One region of the Peribacillus sp. NPDC097264 genome, then DNA from elsewhere that is predicted to be linked to it. Evidence: riboswitches for the same ligand, from Rfam matches in the RefSeq annotation. Region 1 holds a riboswitch; each other region holds the start of a gene.

Region 1 (7,840 bases):
TTCATCTGGGCAATCGCGGTATATGGAATTAATCTGTTAGCGGGCTATACGGGCTATCTTTCGCTTGCCCATGCTGGATACTTCGCCATTGGGGCGTACTCATTGGGGTTATTGACGGTAAAAGTGGGAATGAACTTTTGGTTGGCACTGGTCTTGTCTTGCCTAATTTCAGGGGCGCTTGGCTTTTTGGTCGGCTTAATAGCATTGAGAACAAAAGAACACTTTTTCGCAATTTATACTTTATGCGTCGGATATATCATCTACCTGGTCATCGATAAATGGGAAGGTCTTACAGAAGGAGTTAGAGGCTTGATTGGGATTCCGGCCCCTGGAAATATCGGACCCATCACTTTCGAGACGGCCGCTTCACAATATTATTTGGTGCTCATTTTCCTACTGGGCGTCATTTTGGTCATGTATCGTATTGTTCATTCGTTGACAGGGAGAACCTATATGGCCATCAGGAATAGTGAGGAACTTGCCCAAACGATAGGCATATCCACGATGAAGAATAAGTTGACCGCATTTGTTCTTTCTACATTTTTTGCAGGCTTGGCAGGTGCCTTATATGCTTCATTCGTGCGGTTTATCGGACCGGATATCGGGTCTACGGCCATAATGTTCGACTTGTTAATGTATCTACTGGTCGGCGGAATAGGAACTCTATCGGGACCTTTGGTTGGAACTTTGCTTCTCGTCATACTATCCCAGAATCTACAATTTCTCCAAGAGTATCGAATGTTGATCTTTGGACCTTTACTTACGTTGATCATAATTTTCTATCCACGCGGTATTTCGGGTGCATTCTTTGATTGGAAAATTAAACGAAGAGATAAGAAACAACTGATTATGAGAAAGGACGTTCCGGTTAATGCGGAGGAGGGATGAAGATGTTTATCGAAACGAAGAATTTAACAAAGAGTTTCGGGGGATTGGCAGCTGTAAAAAATGTGGATTTCACCATTGAAAAAGGAAAGATCAATGCGATTATCGGGCCTAATGGAGCCGGGAAGTCTACGTTTTTCAACTTGATCAGTGGCTTCCATCGTCCAAGTTCTGGAGCAGTCCTCTTCAAAGGGAAAGACATCACGAAGCTTCCTGCCAATGAAATAGCGGGACTTGGCATAGCAAGAACATTCCAAACGACTAGTCTTTTTGAACAATCCACCATCTTGGATAACGTGATTGTCGGACATAGGCTTCGCACTAAATCAAATTTGGTAGATGCTATCCTAAGGACGAAGAGGTTAAAACGGGAGGAAAAGACCTGTCGTGATAAAGCGATGGAAGTTTTGAGAATTGTCGGCTTAATGGATGCGGCAAATAAGATGGTCTCGAGTATTTCTCAAGAGGAAAAGAAGAGGACGGCGATTGCCCTTGCCCTTGCGACGGATCCGGAAATCATCTTTCTTGATGAACCGGCTGCCGGCATAAACCCTGATGAAACAGAAGGGCTTACAGAACTGATCAAGGAGTTAAATCAGTCAGGCTTCACGATTTGCTTGATCGAGCACAAGATGCATATGATCATGAACTTAGCTGACCATATCATGGTCCTGAATTACGGGGAAAAAATTGCTGAGGGCACTCCAAAAGAAATCAGGGGGAATGAGGCGGTTATTAAAGCCTATTTAGGAGGTAGTGCTAGTGCTTAAGTTAACTGATGTTACTGTATGTTATGGGAGCTTCACTGCGATTAAGCAAGTGAATATTGAAGTGGAAAAGGGAGAAATTGTCGTTCTATTGGGGGCGAACGGGGCAGGCAAAAGCACGACATTCCGTTCTATCAGCGGAATAAGCAAGCTGGCTCAGGGTGAAATTCATTTTGAGGAACTGGCTATCGGAGGTAGGGCTCCGGATAAGAATGTCCAAGCTGGAATCGTGCAATGTGCAGAAGGGCGGAAACTGTTTCCTCAGATGACTGTCCAGGAAAACTTGAAGATGGGAGCTTACGTACATCGAAAAAAAAAGATGGAAATCAAGTCCTCGTTGGAAAATGTCTATCATTTATTTCCTATTTTAAAAGAAAAACTCCATGATGAGGCCGGCAGCTTGAGTGGTGGACAACAACAGATGCTGGCCATTGGCAGGGCTTTGATGTCTAAACCGAAGCTTTTGATGCTAGATGAACCTTCTGTGGGCCTCGCTCCTTTGATTGTTGAACAGATGTTCCAAGTCATCGAAGAAATAAACCGGGAAGGAATAACCGTTCTACTAGCCGAACAGAATGCGAATGTGGCTCTTAGCATTGCAGATAAAGGATATGTTTTTGAAAATGGGGAAATTGTCGTTGAAGGGACCGCAAAAGAATTATTGTCTAACGATGAAGTACGGAAAGCCTATATCGGAGCATAAGAGTTTAAAAATGAATGGGGGATTTTTATGAAAAAGTTGAGTGTATTCTTTGTAATGATATTACTCGTCCTAACGGCACTAGTGGGGTGTAACAAGGGAGACAGCCCTGCATCAAGTGGGGGAGGAAAGGCCAGTAAAGGGAAGAATGTTATCAATATCGGTTTTAGCGGCCCTTTGAGTGGAGCAGCAGCCTTATATGGAAAACGAACGTTAAATGGTATGGAGATGGCTGTAAATGAAATCAACGATGCCGGTGGGTTCGAAGTGGAAGGGGAAAAATATACGCTCAATCTGGTTTCGTTGGATGATAAGTACTTACCGAATGAAACGGGTTCAAATGCTAAACGTTTAATCCAGGAATACAAAACTCCGATTATTTTCACTCCTCATAGCGGGGGGATACAGGCCCTACAGGTTTTTAACGAAAAAGAGAAATTCATCATCGGTGCCTATTCGAGTGAACCAGCTATCACGGAAAGCGGAAATTCATTAACAGTAAGGATCCCGCCAAATTATGAAGGGTATATTGAACCGTTTTCTACGTATGCAATGGAAAACTTCGGCAAAAAAATCGCGGCATTGCCACCATCTTCCCAGTACGGGAAAGACTGGGCGGAAAACCTACTACCACATTGGGAAAAGCAGGGTGGTAAAGTCGTGTATAATGCCTCAATTGATTTTTCTAAAGAAACGGATTTCTTCACGACTGTTACAAATGCTTTAAAAGAAAAGCCTGATGTCCTTTTCATCGGTGGGGCGTCGGAGCCTACGGCCAAGGTTGCAAAACAAGCAAGAGAACTAGGTTTTAAAGGCGGTTTCATTATCATGGACCAGGCGAAACTGGATCAAATGAAGCCAATTGCCGGTTCATACGAAACATTGGAAGGTTCGATTGGTGTGCTTCCGCTTATCGACTCCAATGAAGAAGCAGCACCGGCATTCATTGATAAATATAAAAAAATTTATAAGGAAGATGCCAGTTCTGAAGTGGGGTTGAATTACATTGCTATGTATGCCTTTGTGGAGGCAATGAAAGCGGCAGGAACAGTCGAGGATGTGAAAGCCATCCGTGAACATATGCAGGATGGGCTGACAAACACGGCACCTGAACAGAAAATTTACAATATACCTTCGATTGACGAAAATGGTGGATTCGCAGCAAAAGTCGTCGTCGGAGCGGTAGAAGATGGCAAAGTGGTACCCATCAGTGTAGAAGAGTAAAAGTGTCATGTGCTTTCACACTAGCTACCTTTAGGCCCCGAAAGCTAAAAAATAATGCATTCAACAAGTTTATAAAAATCTTTAATACTTTACCTTGCGAAAACTCTTAAAATGCTGTACTCTTATATTTGCTTTAAAAAAATGAATATTTCTTACTTCTTATCAAGAGAGACTGAGGGACTGGCCCGAAGATGTCTCGGCAGCAGACTTATTTAGAGTGCTGTGCCAAATCCAGCAGGCGATTGACCTGAAAGATAAGAGGAGTGTTTATAGATTAAAAGACCTCTTCTTGTAATAAAATGGAAGAGGTCTTTTTGTACTCATAGGATAGGAATCTGTTCTTGATGGTTTGTTACTATTTTATAATCATGCTTATATTAAAATGAAGGGATGCCGGAAAATTTAGAGAGTCCAAAAAGAGTATCCAATACCATGCAAAAATAATAAAGAGGTGTACATCATGAGTTTAGACAATAAAGGGAATCCATGGGCTTTAACGCCGTTTATCGTTTTTTTGATATTATTTATAGGTTCAGGTGTGATTACAAAAGATTTTTACACATTTCCAGTGATTGTTGCCATTGCCATTGCATCTGCTGTGGCACTGGCAATGAATCGAAAGGAATCATTCAATCACAAAGTAGAAATCTTTTGTAAAGGTGCCGGGGATTCAAATATTATGTTGATGGTTGTCATATTCCTATTGGCTGGGGCTTTTTCGGAAGTGGCAAATGGGATGGGAGCCGTAGCATCTACGGTGAATCTAGCACTTTCGATCGTTCCGCAAAATCTATTAATGGTGGGGTTATTTATTATCGCCTGCTTTATCTCATTATCTATGGGGACAAGTATGGGAACGATAGTGGCATTAGCACCAATTGGAGTAGGAATTAGTGAACAGACGGAGATTTCAGTTGCCCTTTCCATGGCTGCGGTCATTGGTGGCTCAATGTTCGGTGATAATCTTTCTTTCATTTCGGATACGACTATAGCAGCTGTACGTACACAGGGAACGAAAATGAAAGACAAATTCAAAGTGAACTTTTTTATTGTTTTACCTGCTGCGGTAATTACATGTGTTATCCTTGGTTTTCTGACGATGGGTGAACAAGCTACAATTTCTGGAGAAGCCTACAGTTGGGTCAAAATTCTACCTTACCTTTGTGTTCTAGTGGCAGCATTGGCGGGGATCAACGTATTCTTGGTTCTCTCTATCGGCATTGTCTTTGCTGGAATAATCGGTTTAGCGGATGGCAGTTATCATGCAATGGAGGTTATTCAAAAAGTAGGAGATGGAATGGCTGGGATGTATGAAATCTCCTTCTTAGCGATCTTGATTGCAGGCATGGTTTCGGTTATCAAACATAACGGCGGAATAGATTACCTACTGAACCTCGTGACGAAAAAAAGCAAATCAAAAAAAAGTGCTGAGTTCAGCATCGCGGGATTGGTTGCTTTAACGAATCTTTCAACGGCAAACAATACCATATCCATCATCATTGCTGGTCCACTTGCAAAAAATATTGCCGAAAAGTATGAAATTGATCCCAGGAAATCTGCCAGCTTACTAGATGTTTTCGCTTGTAGTATTCAAGGATTATTGCCATACGGGGCACAACTACTTTTAGCTGCCGGTGTTGCACACATCTCTCCTATCAGTATCCTACCCTATTCTTTCTATCCAGTCTTAATCGGGATTTCAGGAATCATAGCCATTTTAATAGGTTTTCCCGGGTTCTCGAAGAAGAAATAAAAATAGTATGGGTGGAAGAGTATCAATAAATCATGAATGTAAAATCATGAATGTTGGCCCTGGAGCATTGTCGCCAGGGCTTTTTTAGGGTAAGTGACTTCGAATGAAAAGTGTGGATGAAATCTTTAATTCTTTTATGTTCCAAAAAACTAATATCCTTCTTCAATAATATTAAAATAGTATAATTAAATACAATATACGGAGTCATCTTTATTCTTAAGTGTTTACTATTTTGCAAAAGCGGGAACTCTAAAGGTATTGTATTGAAATAATTAGAGGTGGGTTTGTTTAAAAATGGAGATAGTAGAAAAGTTTATTACTGAAACAAATGATTTATTATGGTCATCTATACTGATTATATTATTAATTGGAATGGGCATTTATTTTTCTTTTCGGACTAAATTCGTACAATTTAGAATGGTGAAAGAAATGATTAGGTTACTAGGGGAAGGTGCTACGGCAGATAAGAAAGGTGTATCATCGTTTCAGGCCTTTTGTATCAGCACGGCTTCCCGGGTAGGAACGGGGAATCTGGCAGGTGTGGCTATAGCCATCACAACGGGTGGTCCGGGAGCAGTTTTCTGGATGTGGTTAATCGCATTGATTGGATCTGCTTCTGCTTTCATTGAAAGCACACTTGCTCAAATTTACAAGGTCAAAGACGGAGAAGCATTCCGTGGTGGTCCAGCTTATTATATGGAAAAAGCATTAAATGCACGCTGGATGGGTATCACGTTTGCAGTTTTGATTTCATTGACGTTTGGACTTGCTTTCAATTCAGTTCAGGCCAATACGATTACAAGTGCGTTCCAAGCATCTTTTGGAGTTGAGAAATGGGTCACTGCACTTATTTTAGCAATCATTACGGCTGTAATCATTTTTGGTGGGATTAAGGTAGTAGCTAAAGTGTCCGAAGTCATTGTGCCTTTCATGGCAGGTGCTTATGTAATAATAGCATTAGTTGTCATCATTATGAATATAACCGAGTTACCTAGTGTTCTGGCTTTAATCTTTGATAGTGCATTTGATGGATTGAGGGAAATTGCTAGTGGTGCACTGGGTGCAGCCATGATGAACGGAATCAAGCGGGGATTGTTCTCTAATGAAGCTGGAATGGGGAGTGCTCCAAATGCTGGCGCTACGGCAGATGTCACCCATCCGGTAAAACAAGGTCTTATCCAGTCACTTGGCGTTTTTGTAGATACGCTTATCATATGTAGTTCTACGGCCTTTATCATCTTGTTTTCCGGCCTGTATTCGTCGAAGGAAACAGATGGAATTGTTCTAACGCAAAATGCCCTTAGTGAGAATTTGGGGTCTTGGGCTGGTATATTTTTAGCTATTATTGTACTTTTATTTGCATTTAGTTCAATTGTTGGAAACTACTATTATGGAGAATCCAATATCAGTTTTATTAATGAAAAAAAAGTTTGGATAAATATTTATCGTGCAGCAGTCGTTGGAATGGTCATATTCGGATCGATGGCCTCGCTCGAGTTTGTATGGAATCTAGCAGATTTGCTAATGGGATCAATGGCCATCATAAACCTGATAGCCATAGCCTTGCTAGGAAAAATAGCTTTCGCTGCCCTTGCTGATTATCAAAAGCAAAAGAAAGATGGTAAGAATCCCGTTTTCCATGTAAGTAACATTAAGGGATTGAAGAATGTTGAATGCTGGGGTGAACCAACCGATCACGTGGAAGAATCCAGTAAAAAGGTATTGAAATAGAATCTAGATTGATGAATAAAAAGGCTTCGATATTTTTTCGAGGTCTTTTTTTATACCTTTTGATAGCCCAATATAACCCCAGATCTTAATCCGGGTTATGTTCTTTCTAAATATTCTATTATACTGTGAATAAATACCTTAATAAAATGAAACAATTCATAAATCAATATTCCTATTTAATAGTTGGTAATATATAATATTGTTGGAAAATGTCGGTATTTAAGGGTATCTTTAATGATGTAGCTGAGATACTATAATATTATAAGGCTCTACCAATATTTTGAAGCTAAAACGCAACCTTGTAGTTATTTGGTGCTCAACTAAGTGAGTGGAGGAATAAAAATGAGTATGATCCTCGATAAGGAAAAAGTAGAAAACCCTACACAAATGGAAGATGCAATATTGATAGGCAAATTTCAAGATGGTGACGATGAGGCACTGAATCAATTAATTACGAAGTATAAAGGTCTTGTCAAAACTAAAGCAATGAAGTATTTTCTAACGGGTGGAGATAAGGAAGATGTTTTTCAAGAAGGCATGATTGGACTGTATAAGGCTATCCGGGATTATCGAGATTGCAAAAATTCGGCTTCCTTTAAGTCATTTGCTGAACTTTGCATTACTAGACAAATTATCACTGCCGTCAAAGCGGCCACTAGACAAAAGCATTCCCCATTGAATACCTATGTTTCACTGTTTAGACCTATTTACCAAGGGGAATCGGAGCAAGCTCTTATTGATGTCGTTCCTGAGCAAAAGCAGATGGATCCGGTTGCCATT
Region 2 (7,840 bases), on a different contig from region 1:
TAAGGCCAAGTGCCTGTTCCTCATATGAATCGGTCAATATATCGAAAGTCGTTCCACCTGTAACAGATAAAGTTTTTGTCGTTGGTCCCATGGAACCCGCTACATACCTGGGCCAATTATCACTTGAATATTTTTCACATGCTTTTACGGCAAGCTCTGCCGATACTTTATTAAGTTCATATGCAAGCGTGCTTAATTGATATTCTTCCAGCACTAAGCTTGTGGCACCAAAGGTATTAGTCTCTATAATATCGGCACCTGCCGCTAAATATTTTTCATGGATGGTTTGAATGATTTCAGGACGGGTTAACGATAAATACTCATTACACCCTTCGTATTGTTCTCCACCGAAATCCTCGGCCGTTAAATCTTCAGCTTGAATCATGGTGCCCATTGCTCCATCAAGAAGAAGAATCTTTGATTGTAATTGCACGTTAATTTCCCTTTTACTCATGTCCTGCCACCTCAGATGTTTGTTTACGATCATGATCCTTAATATATGTAGTAAGTTCCGCTGTCATTTCATAGCGTAAGAAAGGCGTTATTAAGTAAATTCCCTTGAACCTCTCTTGGGCTGCGTCTACCAATTCCCTTGCTATATTTATAGCTTCAATCCTTGATTTTACTGGATCAGCTCCCGCTGAGGCCATTGCTTTCCGTACACTGTCAGGTAATTTAATCCCCGGTATTTCATTATGGATGAATTCGGCATTCCTCGTACTGGTAAGGGGCATTATCCCCATGAAAATCGGTGTTTCCAAATGTTTTGTCGCCTGATAGACTTCTTCTATTTGTTCTACTGAATAAACTGGCTGTGTCAAAAACGAATGAGCACCGCAAGCGATTTTCTTTTCCATTCTCTGAACAGCCTTATCGAGATATTTCACATTTGGATTAAAAGCTGCGGAAATCTTGAAATTAGCCCGTTTCCCTAGACTTTGTCCGGAATAGGAGTAGCCCTCATTGAATTGCTTAACCAGACTTATCAAATCGAATGAAGATAAATCATAGACAGACGTTGCCCCCGGGAAATCACCAATCTTAGAAGGATCACCAGTGATAACTAAAACTTCATCCAGCCCGACTGTATGCAACCCCATTAAATGGGATTGCAATCCAATAAGATTTCGGTCCCTGCACGTAATATGGACCATCGGATTCACCCCTAATTCAGCCTTTAATAAATTGGCTAAGGTCGAATTCGATATCCTTGGTGAAGCAAGTGAATTATCAGCTAAAGTAATGGAATCCACCCCAGCTTTTTTCAAGGCTTCAGCTCCTGCCATAAACGTTTCGATTCCTAACTTTTTCGGTGGATCAAGCTCAACTAGGATCGTTCTATCCGTTTTTGCCTTTTCATGAAGAGCTAATTCTTGTTTTTGGTTATTCACTTCAATAATTTCTATATGTCGAGCTTTCGTAATTTTTTCCTTGACTGGCGCTAAAGTGCCAATCATTTCGTTCACAGCTTGTATATGTAGTGGTGTCGTACCACAGCAACCCCCTATAATGGTTGCTCCTTGTTTTCGTAATTCGAGTGCACTTGAACCGAAATATTCTGGTTCCGCTTTATAGACCAGTCTCCCATCCACATAATCTGGAAGACTTGCATTAGGATAGATGGCAATCGACGCCTGCATAGGCAATTTCACTTCTTCCAGTGCCCTTATCATATGATGGGGGCCCAGACGACAATTCACCCCAACCACATCTGCACCTAGGTACTCTAGCTTTTGAAAAGCTTCATTCAAATGAAATCCATTTTGAAGATTTCCAAGTTCATGCATCGATACATTTGCAATAATCGGCAGGTCCGTTTCCTTTTTAGCAATTTGAAGTACCGTTTCAAGCTCTTCAAAATCATAGAATGTTTCAAGAAGAATTCCATCGGGATCTTCCAGAAGCAAACTGTATAATTGTTCTCGAAAACCCCGTTTTATTTCTTCTATACTTAAATCCGATTTACGTATACTACGCTGGGCCCCAATTGTACCAAAAACATAAGCCTTCCCTTTCGCTACTTGTTTAGCAATGCTGACTCCTTGGCGATTGATCCGACTGACTTCTTCCTCCAGCCCATACCGTTTCAATTTATTGAAATTGGCACCATATGTATTGGTTTGCAGAATATCTGCACCCGCTTCTAAATAGGCCCTATGTATAGACTCAATTTTATCAGTATTGGTGCAATTTATTTCCTCATAACATTGATCGATTCCATAGGAGTACAACAACGTACCCATCGCGCCGTCTCCAACTAGCATTCTTTCCTTCAATTCACTACGAAAATCCAATTAGTACACCCTCTCTTAAAAACACTATGGTTTTTGTCAGTTTCTATGAGTGTGAGAGTAAAGAAAAAAAACCTTCTCAAAGAAGAAGGCTTTTTTCGAAACATTCTCCTCATCTATCAAGCTCTGCTTGCTGGATTTAGCACCTTTGCCTAGGCTGGTTGCTGAGGTTTCATCGGGCCAGTCCCTTCACCTCTCTCGATAAGATTTATTAAGTTTAATTTTCTAAACATTTCAAAATTTATTTATATTTAATTTACATGAATCATCTGATAATTTCAAGAGTATATTTATCATTTTTTCATTTTCTTCAGACTTTTTAACGATACATCCTTTTAGAAAGCAAGGCTCCCCATTCTTCCGACAAGGATTCAATGGAAAGCAAGGACATTGCCCCCTCCTCCCCATCACGCTTATGAAGGATGACATCCGTTGCATAAAGTACCGTAACCTTATCTTGAAGCCGATCCAATAACACGATATCATCTTGTTGGCCAATTACCCCTTCTTGTATAACCCTAGCAAAATAGCCAGTTAGATTAGTGTCCATCACCAATTTCAAAAACTCTGGCTCTTTGTTAAAGTGGGAGATGGTCGAGCAAGGAATACGCCCCTGTGTAATCTGAATAACGGTCCCGCCAATGCTATAGATATCGCCTATAAACGTTTGACGTTCAGTCATTCCAGCAATCGTCAAATTCTCCCCAAATGCAGGGATGGAAAGCTGCTTATTGAATGTTCGATTCCATAAATCATAATGCTCAAAGGGATAAAAACATAGTGCACGGTCAGGCCCTCCATGGAACTTTCTGTTACCCACTCCATCCCTATCAATCCCTGATTTTGTTACGGTGATATAGTCGATGGCCTTCTTATCCATTGCCGTTTTGATCTTTACCCCCGAAAGCTCCTCCTCTTTTGGCATCCCAATTTGAAGAGACATGATTTTACGATTTTCCATTGGACATCTTCCATTTCTTTTAAATTTCCAGATTGCAATAAAGAAACATTCTTTATATTCAATCTATTCAATTATTTGATTATACCAAAAAAAAAGCAATAACCTCTTTACTAGGTATAAAATTCGATGTGAAAAGAGAATGATATAAAAATAATCCCTTTGTTTTAGTAATTTAGTTGCTATTTCCAAATTAATTATGATAGAATATGAACACAATATATAGTCGAAAAAGACAATCCGTCGCCTATATGTTGATTCACGATTAATTTCCTCATTGTCGCTCTTTAGGGGGCGAATTTTTTTGTCTCCTTTTAAAAAGGGTGGAAAACTGTAGATCCTTACTAATTATTTATACCTAACAAGTAACTACCAAATTGAACAGGAGATCTTCTTTTAATGAAAATTTATAGGTGCGATCATTACTTTCCTCACAGTACACCACTTTTTTGATAATTTTGGTGATTTTCTTATGCCTTCATTTTCCCCTTAGCTTCTATTTTTTCGCCCCTTATATTCCAGGTATCGTAACAGCCATGCCGATATCGTTAGCCAAGCAGCTCCGGCAACAAAACCTGCCACAACATCGCTCGGGTAATGCACCCCTAGATAAATGCGGCTCCATCCAATGACCAATGAAGCCAAAAAAGCCAAAAACCATATAATGCCGTTCATATATTTACTTTTGACGATTCGTAAACATACAACTGCAATGCTTCCGTAAACGATAACCGAAGCCATAGAGTGACCACTAGGAAAACTATATCCGGAAACGGATAATAATGGAGCGATATCGGGTCTTTCCCTTTGAAAAAGATATTTTAGCCCCCAATTAAATACCCCACCCATTGCTGAAGTGATTATTAAGTATAAAGCAAGCTGTTTTCTTCTGTATAAGGCCAAAATCAAGGCAAATATACCAATTAGTACGACTATCCATGTCACCGACCCAAAAAATGTGAGCGTAGTCACAAAGCTGATAAATTGTTCACTAAAGGGCACTTGGATGAAATTGATAAGGATTTTATCAAATTCGATTAACTCCCCTTCCTTCAGTTCTTCCACAATTTCAATAAAAATGAAAAAATAAACTAGGATTAAACCAGCCATCATGGCAATATAAAGAAGTTTTTTTGAAATATGTATGCTAAAAAAGTTATGCATTCTCGGACACCACCTTTTCCCTCATTTACCACACTACCTCTAGGATAAAACAAAAAAAGCCTAAGCGATATGACTTCGCTCAGGCTTTTTTTACGCTTGTTTCTTTTTAGGCTCCGCTCTTTTGCGTGTCGTCTTTTTCTTTACAACCATTTTCTCCGGCTTCGTCCTGTCAATGGACGCTTGTAAAGCTGCCATTAAATCCGTCACATTATTGGCCACGGGTTCTTTAGATTTTGCTGTAATGGTTTTCTCGCCAGTTTTCTTTGATTCAATCAATTCAAGCAAAGCTGTTCGATAATCATCTTTGTATTTAGTCGGATCAAACGTCGATGTCAACTGATCAATTAATAATATGGCCGTATCGATTTCTTTTTTTGCAATGGCATCATTAGCAGGAATATTAGGAACGTCGGTTGCAGAACGAACCTCATCAGGGTAATGAATGGTTTCCATCAACAATGTGTTATCCACGACCCGAAGGATAGCCATTTGTTCTTTGGAACGAATGATGATTTTAGCGAGACCAACCTTGCCTGACTCCAAGAGTGCTTCCCTCAAAAGAGAATAGGCTTTTGTACCGCCATCGTTTGGAGACATATAATAGCTTCGGTTGAAATAGATTGGATCAATTTCCTCTATTTTAACAAAATCAATGATTTCCACTGCCTTATCTTCATTTTGTTTTTTTAATTGCTCAAGTTCATTGTCTTCTAGGACAACAAACTTTCCTTTTGTATACTCAAACGCACGAACAATATCATCCTTGCCTACTTCTTTCTGGCAAACTGGACAAACCTTTTCATATTTTATCGGTGAATGGCATTCCTTATGCAAAGTTCGTAAGGATATATCCTTATCTTCCGTTGCCGCATGAAGCTTTATCGGGATATTCACCAAACCAAAAGAAATGCTGCCTTTCCATATTGTATGCAAATTCCTCACCTCATCGTTGATTAATTGATTCACTATTATTATCATTCCCATTTCTTTCAAAAAAATTATATCTCAACTCTTAAAATTAAGATTTTATGGGGAAAATACTAATAAACGCATTGAACGGAGGGAAAAATGTGGTAAAACCAATGTTGCCCACCTATCATCCAGAAGCTCCTTGTTCTAAGGAATGGATATATGAAGTCAAATATGATGGCTTTCGGGCCATTTTAACGATTGAAGAAAGTAAAGTGGCAAAGCTGACGAGCCGGAACGGAAAAGAGTTGCTGCCTCTTTTTCCGGAAATCGGTGAATTCCTAGAAACCTTGAACCTCGAAGGTATACTTCCCCTTCAACTAGATGGAGAACTAGTTTGGCTAACCAATGAAGCCAAGGCAGACTTTTCCGAGATACAGTGGCGTGGACGTTTGAGAAACCAAACATTGATATCCGAAGCTTCCACTCTCTCCCCATGCCGATTCATAGTGTTTGACTTACTAACCTTAAATGGAAAAGACATTACCAAACAAAACTTGTCGGAACGGAAAGCTATGTTGAAGGGCTTAGGAGAAAAACTTCATTTCCCAGAAAATCCTAGCCCCCATGAAGAAAGCCCGATCCAACTGATTGGAAACTATGATACTGCAAATGAAGCGATGAATAAGGTCATTCTCATGGACGGGGAAGGGATTGTAGCCAAGAACATCAACAGCATATGGCACGAAAAACGTTCAACCTCCTGGATCAAGGTGAAAAATTGGAGGGTAGTCCCATGCTTTATCACCGCTCTTCATAAAGAAAACGGATATATTTCAATTTCCGTTTATAAAGACGGTGTAATCACCCCGATTGGGAGCGTCAAAAATGGCATGAGTGCCCAGGATAAAACCATTTTACACGAATTGATAAAAAAAAATGCCGTAGAAGAGAATGCTAAGTTCTTTTACCTCCATCCTTCCATTTGTATCGAAGTGCAATTTCTGCATGTTCATGAAGAAAATGAATTACGGGAGCCTCAGTTTTCCCAGTGGCTGTTGCAAACGATACCAAGTGAATGTACTTGGGAGAGGTTCCTTATCAGTCAATTTACTTTTCCGGAGTCGGTCCATATAACATCACCAGATAAACCGATTTGGGCATTTAAGGATAGAAAGGTGATAAAAGTTGAATACCTCCAATATTTACGGGAGGTGTCATCTCATTTCTTGCCTTTTCTAGCCGACAAACTTCTGACAACGATTCGTTACCCTCATGGCGCAATGAACCCTGAACGTTTTTTTCAAAAAAATAAGCCAGAGTATGCGCCCCCATCGATTCAAACGTTCCTGAATGAAGACATCGAGTATATGCTATGTAATGAACTGGAAACATTGCTTTGGTTTGGCAACCAACTTGCCTTGGAGTTCCATGCACCATTTCAGAAAGCTGGCTCTACTAAACCAGATGAAATTGTATTGGATCTTGACCCTCCCTCGATTGAGTATTTTAACTTGGCGATTCATGCCGCTCTTGAAATAAAGAAAGTCTTGCTTCCATTACATATAGAAGCATTCGTAAAAACTTCAGGAAATAAGGGATTACAGATTCATATTCCACTACCGGAAGATACTTTTACTTATAAAGAGACACATATTTTCACTGATTTTCTTGGTCAATACTTAATAAGCTCCTTTCCAAATGACTTTACCTTAGAGAGAATGAAGAAAAATCGAAAAAATCGACTTTATCTCGATTTTGTCCAACATAGTGAAGGGAAAACCATTATCGTCCCTTATTCCCCTCGTGGAAATCATTTCGCCGGGGTAGCCACCCCCTTATCATGGGAAGAAGTGAATGAAAACCTTAGACTGGAAGATTATACAGTGGAAACTGTACCTAACAGGATCAAAAGGTTGGGCTGCCCCTTCAAGAATTACAGGCAGATTGATAACGGCCCAGCATTTCTAGAGGTTTTATCCTTCCTTAAACAACAAAAGGGGCCTTATAAGTCCAAAAAATAAAACAGGTGAAGAAAAACGAATCGTTTTTCTTCACCTGTTTTTCTTTTTTTATAATAATTTACTGATTTGACAGCCTTTTGTCCCTTACCATTTCGTTTTCAAAAAGCTTTGTACTTCATCCCGCATCTTTGCATATAATTTTGTTTCCTCTTCATATTCATGTTTTTCAAGCACTGTGAAAACCTCTGGCTGATCGATGTCTATTTCAAGCAACGCTTTGAACTCATAGGTTGCATTTCCAATCAGGTCAATGGAATACGCATTACTCTCTTCATCATGGTGAACGATACATTTCACTTTTCCACCGTTGTTATAAACGGAAATTTCCTGTTCAAGCGAATTAAGTCCAATCGAGCAAGTAACCAGACTTGAAGCCGACATCGCGGTTCCACAAGCATTCGTGAAGCCTACACCTCTTTCGAAGGTACGAACATAAATGCTCCCAGGTGTCAGTTCTTTTACAAAACTGACATTGACTCCATCTGGGAACAGGT
Region 3 (7,840 bases), on a different contig from region 1:
CCATGGATCACGATATTATCTTGATAAATGCAGGCCACCTTATAACAGCCTTCATAATCTTCTTCATACGTGTAATTTATGATATCCTCGAGGCTGTATAGATCATTTTCGCCCCCGGATTCAACATGATCGAACAGGCGGCAGCCATTCGTTATCTTCAAAAATGCTTTATATTCATCTGGCAGCAGCAAACCGGTCTTTTCCTCAAAAGCGAGGATTTGTTCGTCCGAGGCAGGAGAATTGAAGGTACACGTTGCATTGAACACAGTCCCGTCATCATTGACTTCTAGCACCTGGTTATTTTCTGCTAATTTCTTTTTCATTTGATTTATGACTTCTTCTACTTGAACGGTCATATTCATCAGCTCCCGACTCAATTTAGATAAACGAACACACCTGTTTAACTATCTAAAATTAACCTTCAAGATACATTATACGCTTCTTTTTTAAGAAAAAGACCTATTCTCCGGAATGTTGTATAATATAGGTTGCGCTTTATTACACGTAGGAGGTTGCTGATATGGATCAAGCAAACCCGTTTATATATGCAACGGATAACAAACGATATCATACTTGGAATTACCATTTACGCCATCACTTTGGCCATAAAGTTTTCAAAGTTGCGCTTGACGGCGGTTTCGACTGTCCGAACCGTGATGGCACAGTCGCACATGGCGGCTGCACCTTCTGCAGTGCCGCAGGATCGGGGGATTTTGCAGGCGATCGCGTCGAACCGCTTGATGTCCAATTTAAGAAAGTCAGTGAAAAAATGCACCACAAATGGAAAGACGGCAAGTATATGGCCTATTTCCAAGCGTTCACGAACACGCACGCCCCTGTCGCAGAGCTTCGTGAAAAGTACGAAAGCGTCCTCACTCAGGATGGAGTGGTCGGGCTTTCCATCGCGACACGCCCGGACTGCCTGCCTGATGATGTAGTCGACTATCTAGCCGAACTGAATCAACGTACCTATCTTTGGGTCGAGCTTGGCCTGCAGACGGTCCATGATGAAACGGGGAACTTGATCAACCGGGCCCACGACTATGCTTGCTACAAGGAAGGCGTCGATAAACTGCGTAAACACGGGATCCGGGTCTGTACCCACATCATCAATGGCTTGCCTAACGAAGATTATGCAATGATGATGGAGACCGCACGTGAAGTCGCTAAACTGGATGTCCAGGGAATCAAGATCCACCTGCTTCACCTTTTGAAAGGAACGCCGATGGTCAAGCAATATGAAAAAGGAATGCTTGAATTTCTTGAACGGGACGATTATGTAAATCTCGTATGCGATCAGTTGGAAGTCATTCCCCCAGAAATGATCGTCCACCGCATTACCGGCGATGGCCCCATAGACTTGATGATCGGGCCGATGTGGAGCGTCAATAAATGGGATGTCCTGAACGCCATCGATGCCGAACTGAAACGCCGCAATAGCTGGCAGGGAAAACATTATCAATCAGAGGAGGTCCCATCACCATGAAGCTGAATCGCGTTTTGGATTTTGCGAAGCTACTTCTTGAGAGAGCCGTTCAACAAGGGGACATCGCCGTTGATGGAACGATGGGCAACGGCCATGATACCGTTTTTCTCGCCCAATTGGTCGGCGAAACCGGTCATGTCTATAGTTTTGACATTCAAGAGCAAGCCATTCACACTACCGCGAATAAATTGGAAACGGAACATTTACAAAAGCGTTGCACCCTCGTCCACGATGGACATGAACAGCTTGATACGTATATCACCGGGGAACATGCGGGAAAGATCACCGGGGCCATCTACAACCTTGGCTATCTACCTGGAGGCGATAAATCGATCATCACGCAAGCCGATACGACAATCGCTTCTCTGGAAAAACTGTTCGACATGATGGCGCCAGAGGGCATCATCGTCCTCGTCATCTATCACGGCCATCCAGGAGGAGAAACGGAACGGGATGCGTTGATGCACTATGTACAGAACCTGTCTCAACAAAAAGCCCATGTCCTGAAATACGACTTCATCAACCAAGTTCATTCTCCTCCGTTCCTCATTGCGATAGAAAAAAGGTAGAACTCCCACCACCGTTCAATAAACGGTGGTGTTTTTGTAAATCCGACCGTTTATTTTGTATTTTTAAACTTTTACCCATTATAATGAGAAAAAAATGGGTGCAGAAACATGGAACATTTATCGACTTCGTTACTGGCAGGGCAGATTTATTGACTGTGAAAATCAAACCGGATACAAGTGAATCATATGGCCAATTCGTCACCAGCCTGAATGCATTGACCGAAGATAAGAACACGATGGAAGAATTGAAGCCGTTCGAACATGCCTTTGACAAATTCCTCTAAAACAAAAGCTGCTGAAGTTTCTCAGCAGCTTTTTTCTTATTTAAACGACATAGCCCAATATCTTCAACCGGTTTTCAACGAAACTCAGTGCATATTGAAATACGTCATCCCGCTCCGGTTCATTGAAAATTTCATGATATAGTTTCGGCCATTCCTTGTATTGCTTTTCGCTGGCCAAGTTATAGTTGAACCACTCCCGGACCGCCTTTTTGTTGACGACCTTGTCATCTCCGCCCTGCATCATCAGTAAAGGCACGTCCTGAAACTCCGGAATCTCTTCAAAAGCATCCTTCATTGCCTGTACAAGCTCCCGATACCAGCGAACGGAAACTTTGGTAATGTACAATGTATCGTTCGTATCCGATTCACGGATTTCCGAATTTCTTGTCGCCATTTGGGGAGTTAACCCAGAATCCACCCGGAATTTTGGCATCACGATATTCATGCCGTGTGAAATGGCGGTTAAGTATTTGGGAGGATGCGTCATCAGGCCGAGGCATGGCGATGATAAAATGACCCCCGCGATGTCCCATTCTTCCTCCTGAAGCAGGCGGATCGCAATCAACCCACCCATACTATGTCCTAATAAAAAGACAGGAAGGGAATAATCGTATGCATCTTCAATCCAGCTTTTTACTTCTTCTAAATATTCGTCAAAGGAATCGATATGCCCCCGGAAGGCGCGTGTCGTCATTCCCTGCCCGGGTAGGTCGCCCATGACGACATGGTATCCGGCTGAAAGCCACATTTGTGTTAACCACTTGTAACGGCCATGATGCTCCATTGCCCCATGAATAATGACGATGACGCCTTTTGCATCTCCGTCCGTCTCCCATTTCCACATTCGAAATCCCCCTTTCACTTTTCTCTAGTTGTAAACGTTCCATGCAGAATGAAAAATAATCTATATGGTAAATTATAACCACATTCTCGGTTTTCGACAAAAATGAAACCTAATTAATTGTGCTCAATCAAATAGTAGCCAAGGCTATTTTGATACGGTATATTAAAATAATACAGCAAAATTATCCACTTCGGAAAGGAAATGATGAAAATTGATTATTTATCCATTCAAAAGCATGGAACCAGAAATTTCCGAAAGCGCCTATCTTGCTGAAAATGCCGTCGTGACAGGCGATGTCAAAATCGGTGATGAATCAACGATCTGGTTCAATACCGTCATTCGCGGCGATGTGGCACCCACCATCATCGGGAAAAGAGTAAGCGTACAAGATAACAGCGTACTTCATCAAAGTCCCAATAACCCACTGATAATCGAAGATGAAGTGACCATCGGCCACCAAGTCATTCTACATAGCTGCAAAATACGAAAGAGAGCCCTCATCGGCATGGGTTCGATCATCCTTGATGGAGCGGAAATCGGTGAAGGTGCCTTCATCGGCGCAGGGAGCCTTGTCCCCCAAGGAAAGGTTATCCCGCCGAACACCTTAGCCTTTGGAAGGCCAGCCAAAGTCGTTCGTGAAATTAATGAGGAAGATCGCCAGGATATGGATCGCATTGTCCGGGAATATGCTGAAAAAGGACAACTCTATAAACAGGCTGACCGAATAAAGTAACACCAATCGTATGATACAAAAAAACGCTTAGCTAAAAATAGGATTCCTTGAATTATTCCCTAGGAAGCCATATTTAATCCTATTTTTGCCCATCAAAAAAGGTGCCTTGCATTAAAGCAAGGCACCTTTTCTCATATGATTTACGCTTTAGCTTGTGTTTTTAAAGCTTCTGCTTTATCCGTACGCTCCCAAGGCAAATCAACATCTGTACGGCCGAAGTGACCATATGCAGCTGTTTGCTTGTAGATTGGGCGACGTAGGTCAAGCATCTTGATGATACCAGCTGGACGTAGGTCGAAATTCGCTTCTACCAATTCCACTAGCACCTCTTCACTTACTGTTCCCGTTCCAAATGTATCGATTGAGATGGATACAGGCTTAGCCACACCGATTGCGTAGGCCAATTGCACTTCCGCTTTGTCAGCCAGGCCAGCAGCTACGATGTTCTTCGCAACGTAACGAGCGGCATATGCAGCAGAACGGTCCACTTTTGTCGCATCTTTACCAGAGAAAGCACCGCCGCCGTGACGAGCGTATCCGCCGTACGTATCAACGATGATCTTACGGCCAGTAAGACCAGCATCCCCTTGAGGTCCGCCGATTACAAAACGGCCAGTCGGGTTGATGAAGTATTTTGTATCTTCATTGATTAAGTCAGCCGGTACGACCGCATTAATCACATGTTCTTTTAAGTCGGCTTGAATTTGTTCAAGTGTCACTTCAGGATCATGTTGTGTGGAGATGACGATTGTGTCTACACGTACAGGTAGGTTATTTTCATCATATTCAACCGTTACCTGCGTTTTTCCATCAGGACGTAAATAACTTAGCGTGCCATCTTTACGAACTTGAGAAAGACGGAATGATAGCTTATGAGCCAATGAAATGGGAAGTGGCATAAGCTCTTCCGTTTCATTGCACGCGAATCCGAACATAAGACCTTGGTCCCCTGCACCGATAGCATCGATTTCCTCATCGGACATCGTACCTTCACGTGCTTCCAATGCTTTATCAACACCCGCTGCAATATCAGCAGACTGCTCATCGATCGAGCTTAGCACGGCACAAGTCTCGGCATCGAAACCATATTTCGCACGAGTGTACCCGATACCTGCAATCGTATCGCGGACAATGCGTGAAATATCCACGTAAGCCGATGTTGTAATTTCTCCAGCAACAAGTACAAGACCTGTCGTTACACTTGTTTCACACGCAACGCGCGCATTTGCATCCTTAGCTAGGATTGCATCTAAAATGGAATCTGAAATCTGATCACAAATTTTATCCGGATGGCCTTCTGTCACAGATTCAGAAGTAAATAGACGTTTCTTTGACATCTTATTTCCTCCTTGGAAGTTAGTATGTTGTAGGCATGAGCCTGATCTTTTACGGAACTCGTTTCCCTTATTAGTTTCAATCATAGACACAGAATTAATGAATAAAAACACAAAAACCTTCCCTGGCAAATGAGGAAAGGTTTAAAAATTCTATCATCTATCCTTTCACTCTTATCGTTCAAGGGTTTTTTACCTTGCTCAGGTTAGCACCATCACCACTATTCCTTGAAGGTTCATCGCTTTATTTTCGGCGATTGACCTTGGAGTCAAGTTCAATATGGCAGGTTGCTGGGTTTCAAAGGGCCTGTCCCTCCACCAACTCGGGATAAGAGAATCCGTACAATTTAAGATACTATCGTATTTAGTCTGAATTTGTCAATGTTTTTCTAAATAGAACATTTTTCCCCAATGAAAAATAAAAAAACTTTTTATCTGGCACAGCCGGAATATAAATAGTATTCTTAAAGAGTGTAAACTAAGAAGATAAGACCATTGACTTACAATGGATAAATCAGACAAAATGAACATACCATCCGAACCCCTATATTCATCCCTTTTTCAGTTACATAAATGGTTGTTCACTTCTTTTCTTCCTATTATAAATGAAAAGGTACACTAATCCTAAAACGGGACTTCACAAAGACTTGTGGCAGCAATCGTTTTTCACATCCTAGATTCACTTCATCCAGATCGTCTCCCGATTCAACCAGATTCAAAAACATCCATCCAGGATGACTCACTGCAAGTATATGCCCGCACTATACATAAGGTTACACTCGAAGTGAGATAATTGATTAATGTGACTATTCCATTTTCATTCACAAAAAAAGTTAAATAGTATAGACTATTTAATCCAATGTGTTATACTAATTGTATTATAAAAACTTAAACAAAGGAAGGTATCTCATATATGAATTCTGTTGACGTTAATGAGTTACACCAATTATTAGCAGGAAATAATGTGCAAACTCAACTCTCAGTTCCTCAATTAGTGGAAAAAGTATTAAGCAGAAATGAAGGCGTTTTAACTTCAACCGGCGCAGTAAAAGCTGAAACGGGCAAATACACAGGCCGTTCACCTAAAGATAAATATATTGTGGAAGAAGCTTCTGTAAAGGACAAAATTGACTGGGGCCCAGTGAACCAACCCATTTCCGAGGAAGTATTCAATAAACTATATAGTAAAGTAGTGGATTACTTAAAGACAAAAGAAGAAGTCTTTGTCTTCAAAGGTTTTGCTGGAGCAGACGAATCATCACGCCTTCCTATCCGAGTGGTTAATGAATATGCTTGGCACAACCTTTTTGCTCATACATTGTTCATCCGTCCGAATGAGGAAGAACTAAGAGGGCATGAAGCAGAATTCACCATCCTTTCCGCACCTAATTTCAAAGCGGATCCAGCAGTTGATGGAACGCAATCCGAAACGTTCATCATGGTATCATTCGAACGCCGTACTATCCTAATCGGTGGAACTGAATACGCAGGTGAAATGAAGAAATCGATTTTCTCAATCATGAACTACCTACTTCCGGAAGAAGAAATCCTTCCAATGCATTGTTCGGCAAACGTAGGTCGTGAAGGCGATGTCGCTTTATTCTTCGGATTGTCCGGTACTGGTAAAACGACTTTATCTGCCGACACGAACCGTAAACTGATCGGTGATGACGAACACGGCTGGTCTTCTAACGGTGTATTCAACATCGAAGGCGGATGCTATGCAAAAACCATCAACCTTTCACGTGAAAAAGAACCACAGATCTTCGACGCCATCCGTTTCGGCGCCGTATTGGAAAATGTCGTGGTAGATCCCGAAACACGCGTGGCGGACTACGATGACAGCTCATTAACGGAAAACACCCGTGCTGCATACCAAATGCAAGCGATCGATAACATTGTGAATCCAAGTATTGCGGGACACCCGAATACAATCATTTTCTTAACGGCTGATGCTTCTGGCGTACTGCCTCCAATCAGCAAACTTTCTAAAGAACAAGCCATGTTCCACTTCTTGAGCGGATACACAAGCAAATTGGCAGGTACAGAAAGAGGTGTGACGTCTCCTGAAGCAACATTCTCTACATGCTTCGGTTCACCTTTCCTACCACTTCCTGCTACACGCTATGCTGAAATGCTTGGAGAAAAAATCGACGAGCATGACGCAAAAGTATACCTGGTTAACACAGGATGGACTGGCGGAGCTTATGGAACTGGAAGCCGTATGAAGCTTGCTTATACTCGTGCCATGATCCAAGCAGCACTTGAAGGTGAATTAGCCAACATTGAAACCGTTCAAGATGATATCTTCGGCTTGAACATTCCGGTTCATGTTCCTGGTGTTCCTGATGAAGTGCTTCAACCAATCAAAACATGGGCAGACCCTGCTGCATACACAAAATCAGCAAAAGACCTTGCCGCTCAATTCCGTGCAAACTTCAAGAAATTCGGTAGCGTACCAAACGAAATCGAAGAACTTGGCGGGCCGATTGCATAATAAAGATAGGAAAAAGGACCAAGCGAAAATCGCTTGGTCCTTTTCTTTATCATCAAAGCAAGAATGCATAGTCCTTGGATATCCTCCTCTTCC
Region 4 (7,840 bases), on a different contig from region 1:
ATCGTGGCAGAGGGCGTTGAATATCAAACGCAATTCGACTTTTTAAAAGAAATGGAGTGTAACCAGGTACAGGGTTACATGTTCAGTAAACCGTTGCCAGTACACGAATTAGAAGACAAGTTTCTACGCAATCTATATGCGTTTCCGGTCGCCTGAAGGATGGATGTTTGGGTCTCCTTGTTTAAAGAAGTGGTTATAGGGAAATACTATACTATACTAAAATATAAGGAGGAAACTCAGATGCCATCAAACAAAATGATTGGAACCGTCGTATTGGGAGCAGCTGCTTACTTAATGCGCAATAAAGAAACGCGTGAGAAAACAATAAGCCAGATCAAATCAATCGCTAATCCTGAAATGATTGATAAGGTAAAGAGCCAACTCCAATCCTTCACTAAATCAAAATCAAGTAATTCAACAATCAATTAAGGTAGCATGAAAAAAGCTCCATCAAGGGATAGCATATCCTTGATGGAGCTTTTTTGGTTTCCCTAATTACGTAAAAAGCACCTGCCTTTAAAAAACTGGAGAAAGTTTTTTAAACGGCAGGCGCTTTTATGTCATTAATTACTCAGCTTCTTCACCATTGTCTTCTTTATTGAACCATAACGGATCTTCGTTATCGACCTCACCATTATAATTGATGGTAATCTCTTCTCCCGCCTTAATATCGGTATAAGCGAAGAAATCGAATGTATGATGATCAAAGTTTATGTCATATGTGGCATTCGGCGTATAGGAGTGGTTAAACAGCATGCCATATCCTAAAAGCAGGCAAGTATGGTTGATGCCATACTCAAACGCATAATCCGCTAGCAATGTTTTCTCGATATGAACATGCTCTTCATTTGGATAAGCGATAACCGGTGCTTCATGCAACAGCTCACCTTTTTTAATATCACGTTTTGCGAAAACGCCTCTATTGAACTCTCCATCACTGAGTGTGGAATTTTTAACTTCGATCATATTCGTCACCTACTTGTTCTTTTCTTTTATAGTCCAGATTGTATAAGCTTGACAGCAATTAGGAAGAAAAGCAACTAATTTAGGGAAATTAATCGTTATCCTCTTGAAGAATCCCCAATAAGTGCAAAATATCGTGGCACAAAAACGCAAAGAAATATGGCGTAAGTGCAAAGGAATTTGTCTATATCGCGGTTTTATTGGGTGAAGATGTAGGATTTTGCTGACAAGTGAAAAGTGGCATGAAAATTGCTAAAAGAAATAGAATAATTAATCCATTCAGAACTTTCAAGTAGTATAATTTCTAAAGTGGGAATTTTCTGAACTGCGTGCAAAAGCAAAAGGGGATGTACATATGATAGTAAAACGCGAAGAGGAAGTCTTTGAGTATCCAGTCGAAACACCGAAAAAAGAACAGGCGTTAAACAGAGGGTTGAAATCTCGTCACTTAACGATGATTTCCATTGGAGGAGCCATCGGAACAGGATTGTTTCTTAGCAGTGGGGCTGCCATACATACAGCGGGACCAGGCGGTGCTCTACTTGCTTACGCATTGGTCGGGGCCATGGTGTACTTTGTCATGACAAGCTTAGGGGAACTAGCTGCCTTTATGCCAACCAGTGGGTCATTTAGTACATATGGAACGAAATTTGTCGATCCTGCCTTTGGATTTGCCTTGGGTTGGACATATTGGTTCAACTGGTCCATGACTATAGCGGCCGAGTTAGCCGCATCGACCATCATCATGAAATTCTGGTTTCCGGATAGTCCATCACTATTGTGGAGTTTCTCATTTTTAGTGCTTATTTTTCTATTGAACTATCTCTCTGTCAAAGGCTATGGTGAAGGGGAATATTGGTTTTCTTTCATTAAAGTGACGGCCATCATCATTTTTATCATTGTCGGCTTACTCATGATTGTAGGCATTATGGGAGGGGAAGCGGTAGGCTTTAAAAATTTCACAGTGGACGATGCTCCTTTTCCAGGTGGTTTCATGGGGGTATTCATCGTTTTCATAGCAGCAGGTTTTTCTTTTCAGGGGACGGAAATCGTTGGTGTTGCAGCTGGGGAAAGTGAAAACCCAGCTAAAAATATACCGAAGGCCATTAAAAGCGTCTTCTGGAGGATTCTCCTTTTTTACATATTGGCGATTTTTGTGATAGGGCTGCTTATCCCTTATACGAATTCAAGTTTACAAGGCGAGAATGTTATGGTCAGCCCATTTACGCTCATATTTGAGAAAGCGGGAGTAGCCTTTGCGGCTTCCCTGATGAACGCCGTGATTTTAACTGCGGTATTATCTGCGGGGAATTCAAGCTTATATGCCTCTACCCGTATGTTATATTCGATGGCTAAAGCCGGGCAAGCACCCCGGATTTTTGCCAAACTGAACAAACGAGGGGTTCCAGTGGCGGGTATGATCTTAACATGTGCCATCGGAATGCTTGCCTTTTTGGCTTCCATATTCGGTGATGGCACCGTATATCTATGGCTAATGAACGCGATCGGGATAACGGGATTTATCTTCTGGCTGGGCATTTCCATAAGCCATTATCGCTTCCGTAAGGCATATGTGTTACAAGGGCATTCATTGGATAAGCTGCCGTACAAGGCTTTATGGTTTCCAATCGGGACGATATTTGCCATTACGATTGGAATGGTCGTCATCTTGGCTCAAAATATCCAAGCGTTCTTTTCGGACCATATCGATTGGGGAAGTGTGGTGGCGGCTTACTTAGGAATCCCTCTTTTTCTCGCCCTCTGGTTTGGGTATAAACTGATTAGGAAAACGAGATTCGTTAAGCTCGAAGAAGTGGAAATTAATTTTGATGAAAAGTATGACTGAAAACTTCCGGACCATGTTCACAGACATGGTTCCGGTTATTTTATTATTTTAAATTGAACATGTACCAATGTTAGTCGCATTGAATTGGATGTGAATGTTGTTTTGCAGGAAACGAAAGGGTGGAAGAAGAATGAGTATAAAAGATAGAAATCCCAACTGAGGAAGAATGCATCCATTTGGTAGAAAAGGAAGGTGCATGAACGATGACACTACTGACCAATCTGAAAGTGCTAGACTTTTCGACACTTTTGCCAGGGCCATTCGCTACGCTCATGCTTGCAGACTTAGGAGCGGAAGTGTTGAAGGTTGAACGGCCGGCCAAGGCTGATACATGGGGAGTCGATCAATATTTGAACCGTTCAAAAAAATCGGTTGCCCTTGATTTGAAACGGCAGGAGTCGATTGATGCCGTAAAGAATCTAGTGAAGGAATATGATATTGTCCTTGAACAGTTCCGGCCGGGTGTCATGGATCGGTTGGGGCTGGGATACGAAGAATTAAAACAAATCAATCCAAAGTTGATTTACTGTTCGCTTACTGGCTTTGGTCAGACTGGTCCCTACAAGAATCGTCCAGGTCATGATATCAACTATATTTCGATAGCGGGGTTGTCCGGTTACTCAGGTACGCAAAAAGGAGGACCTGCAAAAAATGGAACACAAATAGCCGACCTTGCAGGAGGCTCCATGCATGCTGTCATCGGGATTTTGTCGGCAGTCATCTTCCGGGAGCGGACGGGTGAAGGTCAGTTCATCGATATTAGCATGACCGATTGCAGCTTTGCTTTGAACGCGATATCTGCCCCCCTACATTTACAGGGTGGATTGGAGCTTGAACCGGAAAAGTTGGTATTGAATGGCGGAACATTTTATGATTTTTATGAAACGAAAGACGGCCGTTACTTCTCGGTTGGAAGCTTGGAGCCATCATTCCGTGAAGTGTTATGTGAAGCAATCGGACAGCCTGAACTGTTCGAGTTAAGCATGAAGCAAGATGCGGAAAGTAGCATCCAATTCAAAAGGATCATCAAGCATGCATTTCTTGAAAAGACATTTGAAGAATGGCAGGGCATATTCGAAGAGTTCGAGGCTTGTGTCGAACCGGTGCTGACTTTTTCTGAAGCGACCAATCACCCGCAACTGCAAGCGCGTGGCATGATAGTCGAAGTGCCCGATGGAGAAGGAAACATGCAGAGGCAGATGGCTTGTCCCATCAAAACATCGGTCTTCACTCCAGAGTATAAACATGTTGGGATGAAGCCGGGACAAAGTAATGATGAGGTCTTTGGCACTCTTGAATTGGAGCGATAGCAACGGATGGACCGGCAGATGATCTGCCGGTTTTTTGTGGGTTAAAGGGGGAGTCCCTTAAGACATGTGAATATTTACTAGTTATAACGTATCCACACCGGGTAAGAGAGTATCATCCTTCGAATAAGGACTTGTCTGTATACACCAAGCTCAAATAAGGAGGATGATTGGCATGTTCGGTTTGTCTGATATCACTAAATTTCTCTTTTCCTTTTTTCTGATTTTACCGGTTGTCACGCTCATTCATTTAGGTGGGCATCTATTCTTTGTCACGCTATTTGGCGGTACGGAGAAAAAAATCAAGATCGGATGTGGAGAAAAGGTTTTCTCCTTTTGCAATATAGAAGTGAGAAAATACTACTTTTGGAATGGGCATTGTGAGTTCAAGGGATTAAAATATGATAATAAGTTCACGAATAGTTTGATTTACTTAGGGGGAGCCCTCTTTAACCTAATTAGCATGTTGTTGATATATAGTTTGGTTTATCAGGGAATCTTGGAGAAGTCGGTCCTCTGGTACCAATTCATATATTTCTCTTTCTATATTATGTTCTTTTCCTTATTTCCGATGTATTTTTCCGATGGGTCGCCAAGTGATGGAAAGGCCGCAGAATTGACATTGAAGAACCAGCTCGATGATAAGGTGACAGATGATGTAGTGGGGAAGAAAGAGGATGAGGACGATCGATGTTGTTGAATAAAGGGACGAGCATAGGCTCGTCCCTTTTTGTTCTTATCCCCATACTTCTTTGGCGACATCCACAACGAATTTTAACTTTTCCCATTGCTGCTCTTCCGTTAGCTTGTTGCCAAGATGTGTGGAAGCGAATCCGCATTGAGGGCTTAAGCACAAGTGTTCATGTGGCACGAATTGTGCCGCTTCTTTAATACGTGATTTAACGGTTTCTTTATCTTCAAGTTCGCCATTCTTCGAAGTAACCACGCCAAGAACGACTTGTGCGCCGTCATTTGGAATGTGTTCTAATGGTTTAAAATCCCCTGAACGATGATCATCGTATTCCAAGAAAAATCCATCTACATTTTCCTTGGCCAATAGAGTTGGGGCGATACGGGCATAGCTGCCTTCAAAAGCCCAAGTCGATTGGTAATTTCCACGACAAAGGTGAGTCGTGACAACCAAATCCTCTGGTTTTCCCTCCAACGTCCCATTAATCACGCGCAATGCTAAATCGATTAATTGTTCCCTTGTATATTTCCCCTCTTTGAACTGGAAGTCCGGAGCGGAAAGCCTGGCTATGTATACATCATCTAATTGTAAATAACGTACACCGGCATCGTAAAAGGCTTGTAAAGCATCTTGGTAGGCTTTGATAATATCTTTTGCATAGTCTTCGATGTCAGGATAGATTTCTTCATTATGGACACCTACCGCAAATAATTGATTGGGACTAGGGATGGTTTGTTTCGCCACAGCCCGTCCGTCCACGATTTCATTAAACTCAATAAAGTCTTTAATAAAGGGGTGATCTGGGTTGAAAGAAATTTTTCCTGTATTCCGAACGTTATAACGTTCTGTTTCAATTCCATCAAAGGTGAGACCTTTTTCCGTGACATACCCTTCGATTCCATTTAAATGTTCCAAGAAGTCAAAGTGCCACCAGGTGCGTCTGAATTCCCCATCAGTCACTGCCTCTAAACCGATTTCTATTTGCTTATCGACGATACGCTTGATTTCCTTCGTTTCAACGTCGCGTAATTGTTCTGCGGTAATGATTCCTTCTTTCCGTTGCTTTCTTGCCAGATGTATACTTTCTGGTCTTAATAGACTTCCTACGTGGTCGGCTTTGAATGGAGCTTTCGTTAAAGTGATAGACATGGTAGATTCCTACTTTCCTTATTAAAATATAAAAACCTCTTCTTTAAAAAAGAAGAGGTATAATCAGCAATGCTTATATTCTCTTCTTATCTTCAAGTTGAACACTTCTGGAATTAGCACAGTACAGTAAAGTCTGTTGCTGAGGTATCAAAGGGCCAGTCCCTCCACCTCTCTGGATAAGAAAATGAACTATTCAATTAATTACGACTATACAGGTAGTATTAGTAAAGGTCAATAGAAAACAGATAATTTAGAATATAAGCGTTATTAGAAAGTAGTTTCTCTTAGTTTAAATACTTTTATACACTTTCGCGGTGAAGTATTAAAAAAATCCTTTGACTATTGTCAGAATATTTCTTATAATTGTGTACATTACAGCGAGATAGGGGATTATTCAGATGAGAGATTTTTTTAATAAATTATTAACGGGGATGAGCATAGGGATTGTCGTTTCATTAATTCCGAATGCTTTGTTAGGGGAAATACTTAAACTATTGATTCCACATTTTCCCGTGTTACAGCATATATTCGATATCACCGTTTTCGTGATGAGCTTGTTACCTGTCATGATTGGGGTGATGGTCGGGATTTCGTTCAAGCTACCATCCATTCAAACGGCCAGTATCGGGATCGCGGCCATGGTCGGAAGTGGTGCCATCCAGAAAACGGCTGACGGTTTATTTGCCCTTAATGGGATTGGCGTTGTAATCAATACCGGAATTACCGCGGCATTGACCGTATTGTTCCTGCAACTAATTGGCGACAGATTAAAGGCGTATGCGATTCTTTTGATGCCGACTTTAAGTATCTTGGTACCAGGAATGATTGGATACTTCATTCTGCCATACGTAAAATCCGCTACGGGACTATTAGGAGTCGGCATCGCTAACGTGACGTCCTTGCAGCCCATTTTGATGGGAGCCATTATTTCCGTTATCTTCTGTCTCATTATCTTATCTCCCATTTCAACGGTTGGGGTGGCGACGGTCATTATGCTCTCAGGTATAGGATCGGGTGCGGCCAACCTAGGAATCGTGGCAGCTGGTGTGGGCCTAGCCATTGCAAGCTACAAAGCGAATTCATTAGGGACGGCTTTAGCCCATGTGTTGGGTTCCCCTAAGATTCAAATGAGGAATTTCTTCATGAAACCGAAAATTGCGTTTCCCATGTTAATCACGTCAGCTATTCTTGGTGCGTTGGCAGGTTTGTTAAACATACAAGGGACCCCATATAGTGCTGGATTTGGTTTATCGGGATTGGTCGGTCCCTTGAACTACATGAAACTGGCGGAAGGCGGATGGATTTTCAGTAACATATCCATCATGGTCATCATTTTCTTCATTCTTCCGGTTGTGTTGAACCTTGTACTAATCTACGTTTTCTCAAAGAAATTAAAATGGATTAAAGCAGACGACTATACCTTGCATTTTGAATAATACGAGGGTAAATGAAAGAAGCAGCCAGGCAAAGGGACCTGGCTGCTTCTTTTGATGGTGCGGCTATTTTCAAAGGGAATGTACGTTTAGATCTAACAGCTGCGAATCCACTTACCTTCTTTACAGGTAAGGACATCGGTTGTTGACAATAGAAAGAGCCACAAACCGAAGCGTATCTGGACGGTTTGTGGCATCATTCTCACCCCGTCATGAGTTGGTGGATGGGGTGAAGGTCTCTGCGATATGAGAGGTGATTGGACCGTACTTTTCCTGTTCGCTAGCGGGATAGGTAATGATAAAGGTAGTGCCGACCTGATCATTAAAGTAGTATTTCTTATAGATAACGTTCCCATTTTCTTCGTAGGAAATGACATACCAATCGTCTGTAAGTCGCTGATAGGCGATTTCTTCTGTGATATTTTTCAAAGCATCTTCATAATACATTTCA

Evidence for each region. Region 1 has a riboswitch for S-adenosylmethionine ahead of ACQKL0_RS10175 (Na+/H+ antiporter NhaC family protein). Riboswitches for the same ligand answer to the same signal wherever they lie in the genome.
Region 2: it holds a riboswitch for S-adenosylmethionine, as region 1 does, so the genes downstream of both, ACQKL0_RS17285 (bifunctional homocysteine S-methyltransferase/methylenetetrahydrofolate reductase) here and ACQKL0_RS10175 (Na+/H+ antiporter NhaC family protein) in region 1, are expected to answer to the same signal.
Region 3: it holds a riboswitch for S-adenosylmethionine, as region 1 does, so the genes downstream of both, metK (methionine adenosyltransferase) here and ACQKL0_RS10175 (Na+/H+ antiporter NhaC family protein) in region 1, are expected to answer to the same signal.
Region 4: it holds a riboswitch for S-adenosylmethionine, as region 1 does, so the genes downstream of both, ACQKL0_RS00085 (5-methyltetrahydropteroyltriglutamate--homocysteine S-methyltransferase) here and ACQKL0_RS10175 (Na+/H+ antiporter NhaC family protein) in region 1, are expected to answer to the same signal.

Annotation. Positions count from the first base shown of each region.
Region 1 is NZ_JBNNSR010000005.1:287,820-295,659, reverse strand. It holds gene ACQKL0_RS10195 (branched-chain amino acid ABC transporter permease) at 1-888, shown strand, start outside; gene ACQKL0_RS10190 (ABC transporter ATP-binding protein) at 891-1,655, shown strand; gene ACQKL0_RS10185 (ABC transporter ATP-binding protein) at 1,648-2,355, shown strand; gene ACQKL0_RS10180 (ABC transporter substrate-binding protein) at 2,383-3,576, shown strand; SAM riboswitch class I at 3,733-3,837, shown strand; gene ACQKL0_RS10175 (Na+/H+ antiporter NhaC family protein) at 4,037-5,329, shown strand; gene ACQKL0_RS10170 (alanine/glycine:cation symporter family protein) at 5,624-7,060, shown strand; gene sigH (RNA polymerase sporulation sigma factor SigH) at 7,403-7,840, shown strand, end outside.
Region 2 is NZ_JBNNSR010000011.1:85,610-93,449, forward strand. It holds gene metH (methionine synthase) at 1-454, opposite strand, end outside; gene ACQKL0_RS17285 (bifunctional homocysteine S-methyltransferase/methylenetetrahydrofolate reductase) at 447-2,294, opposite strand; SAM riboswitch class I at 2,401-2,499, opposite strand; gene ACQKL0_RS17290 (MOSC domain-containing protein) at 2,611-3,252, opposite strand; gene ACQKL0_RS17295 (phosphatase PAP2 family protein) at 3,739-4,413, opposite strand; gene ACQKL0_RS17300 (Ku protein) at 4,504-5,346, opposite strand; gene ligD (DNA ligase D) at 5,484-7,346, shown strand; gene dapF (diaminopimelate epimerase) at 7,431-7,840, opposite strand, start outside.
Region 3 is NZ_JBNNSR010000006.1:283,784-291,623, forward strand. It holds gene ACQKL0_RS11840 (SMI1/KNR4 family protein) at 1-356, opposite strand, end outside; gene ACQKL0_RS11845 (TIGR01212 family radical SAM protein) at 521-1,486, shown strand; gene ACQKL0_RS11850 (class I SAM-dependent methyltransferase) at 1,483-2,055, shown strand; gene ACQKL0_RS11855 (hypothetical protein) at 2,154-2,339, shown strand; gene ACQKL0_RS11860 (alpha/beta hydrolase) at 2,380-3,183, opposite strand; gene ACQKL0_RS11865 (gamma carbonic anhydrase family protein) at 3,398-3,916, shown strand; gene metK (methionine adenosyltransferase) at 4,057-5,253, opposite strand; SAM riboswitch class I at 5,422-5,585, opposite strand; gene pckA (phosphoenolpyruvate carboxykinase (ATP)) at 6,164-7,747, shown strand.
Region 4 is NZ_JBNNSR010000001.1:12,950-20,789, reverse strand. It holds gene ACQKL0_RS00115 (bifunctional diguanylate cyclase/phosphodiesterase) at 1-156, shown strand, start outside; gene ACQKL0_RS00110 (hypothetical protein) at 241-429, shown strand; gene ACQKL0_RS00105 (SET domain-containing protein) at 568-966, opposite strand; gene ACQKL0_RS00100 (amino acid permease) at 1,319-2,809, shown strand; gene ACQKL0_RS00095 (CaiB/BaiF CoA transferase family protein) at 3,013-4,119, shown strand; gene ACQKL0_RS00090 (hypothetical protein) at 4,292-4,816, shown strand; gene ACQKL0_RS00085 (5-methyltetrahydropteroyltriglutamate--homocysteine S-methyltransferase) at 4,853-5,956, opposite strand; SAM riboswitch class I at 6,040-6,139, opposite strand; gene ACQKL0_RS00080 (PTS transporter subunit IIC) at 6,355-7,392, shown strand; gene ACQKL0_RS00075 (hypothetical protein) at 7,404-7,538, shown strand; gene ACQKL0_RS00070 (hypothetical protein) at 7,600-7,840, opposite strand, start outside.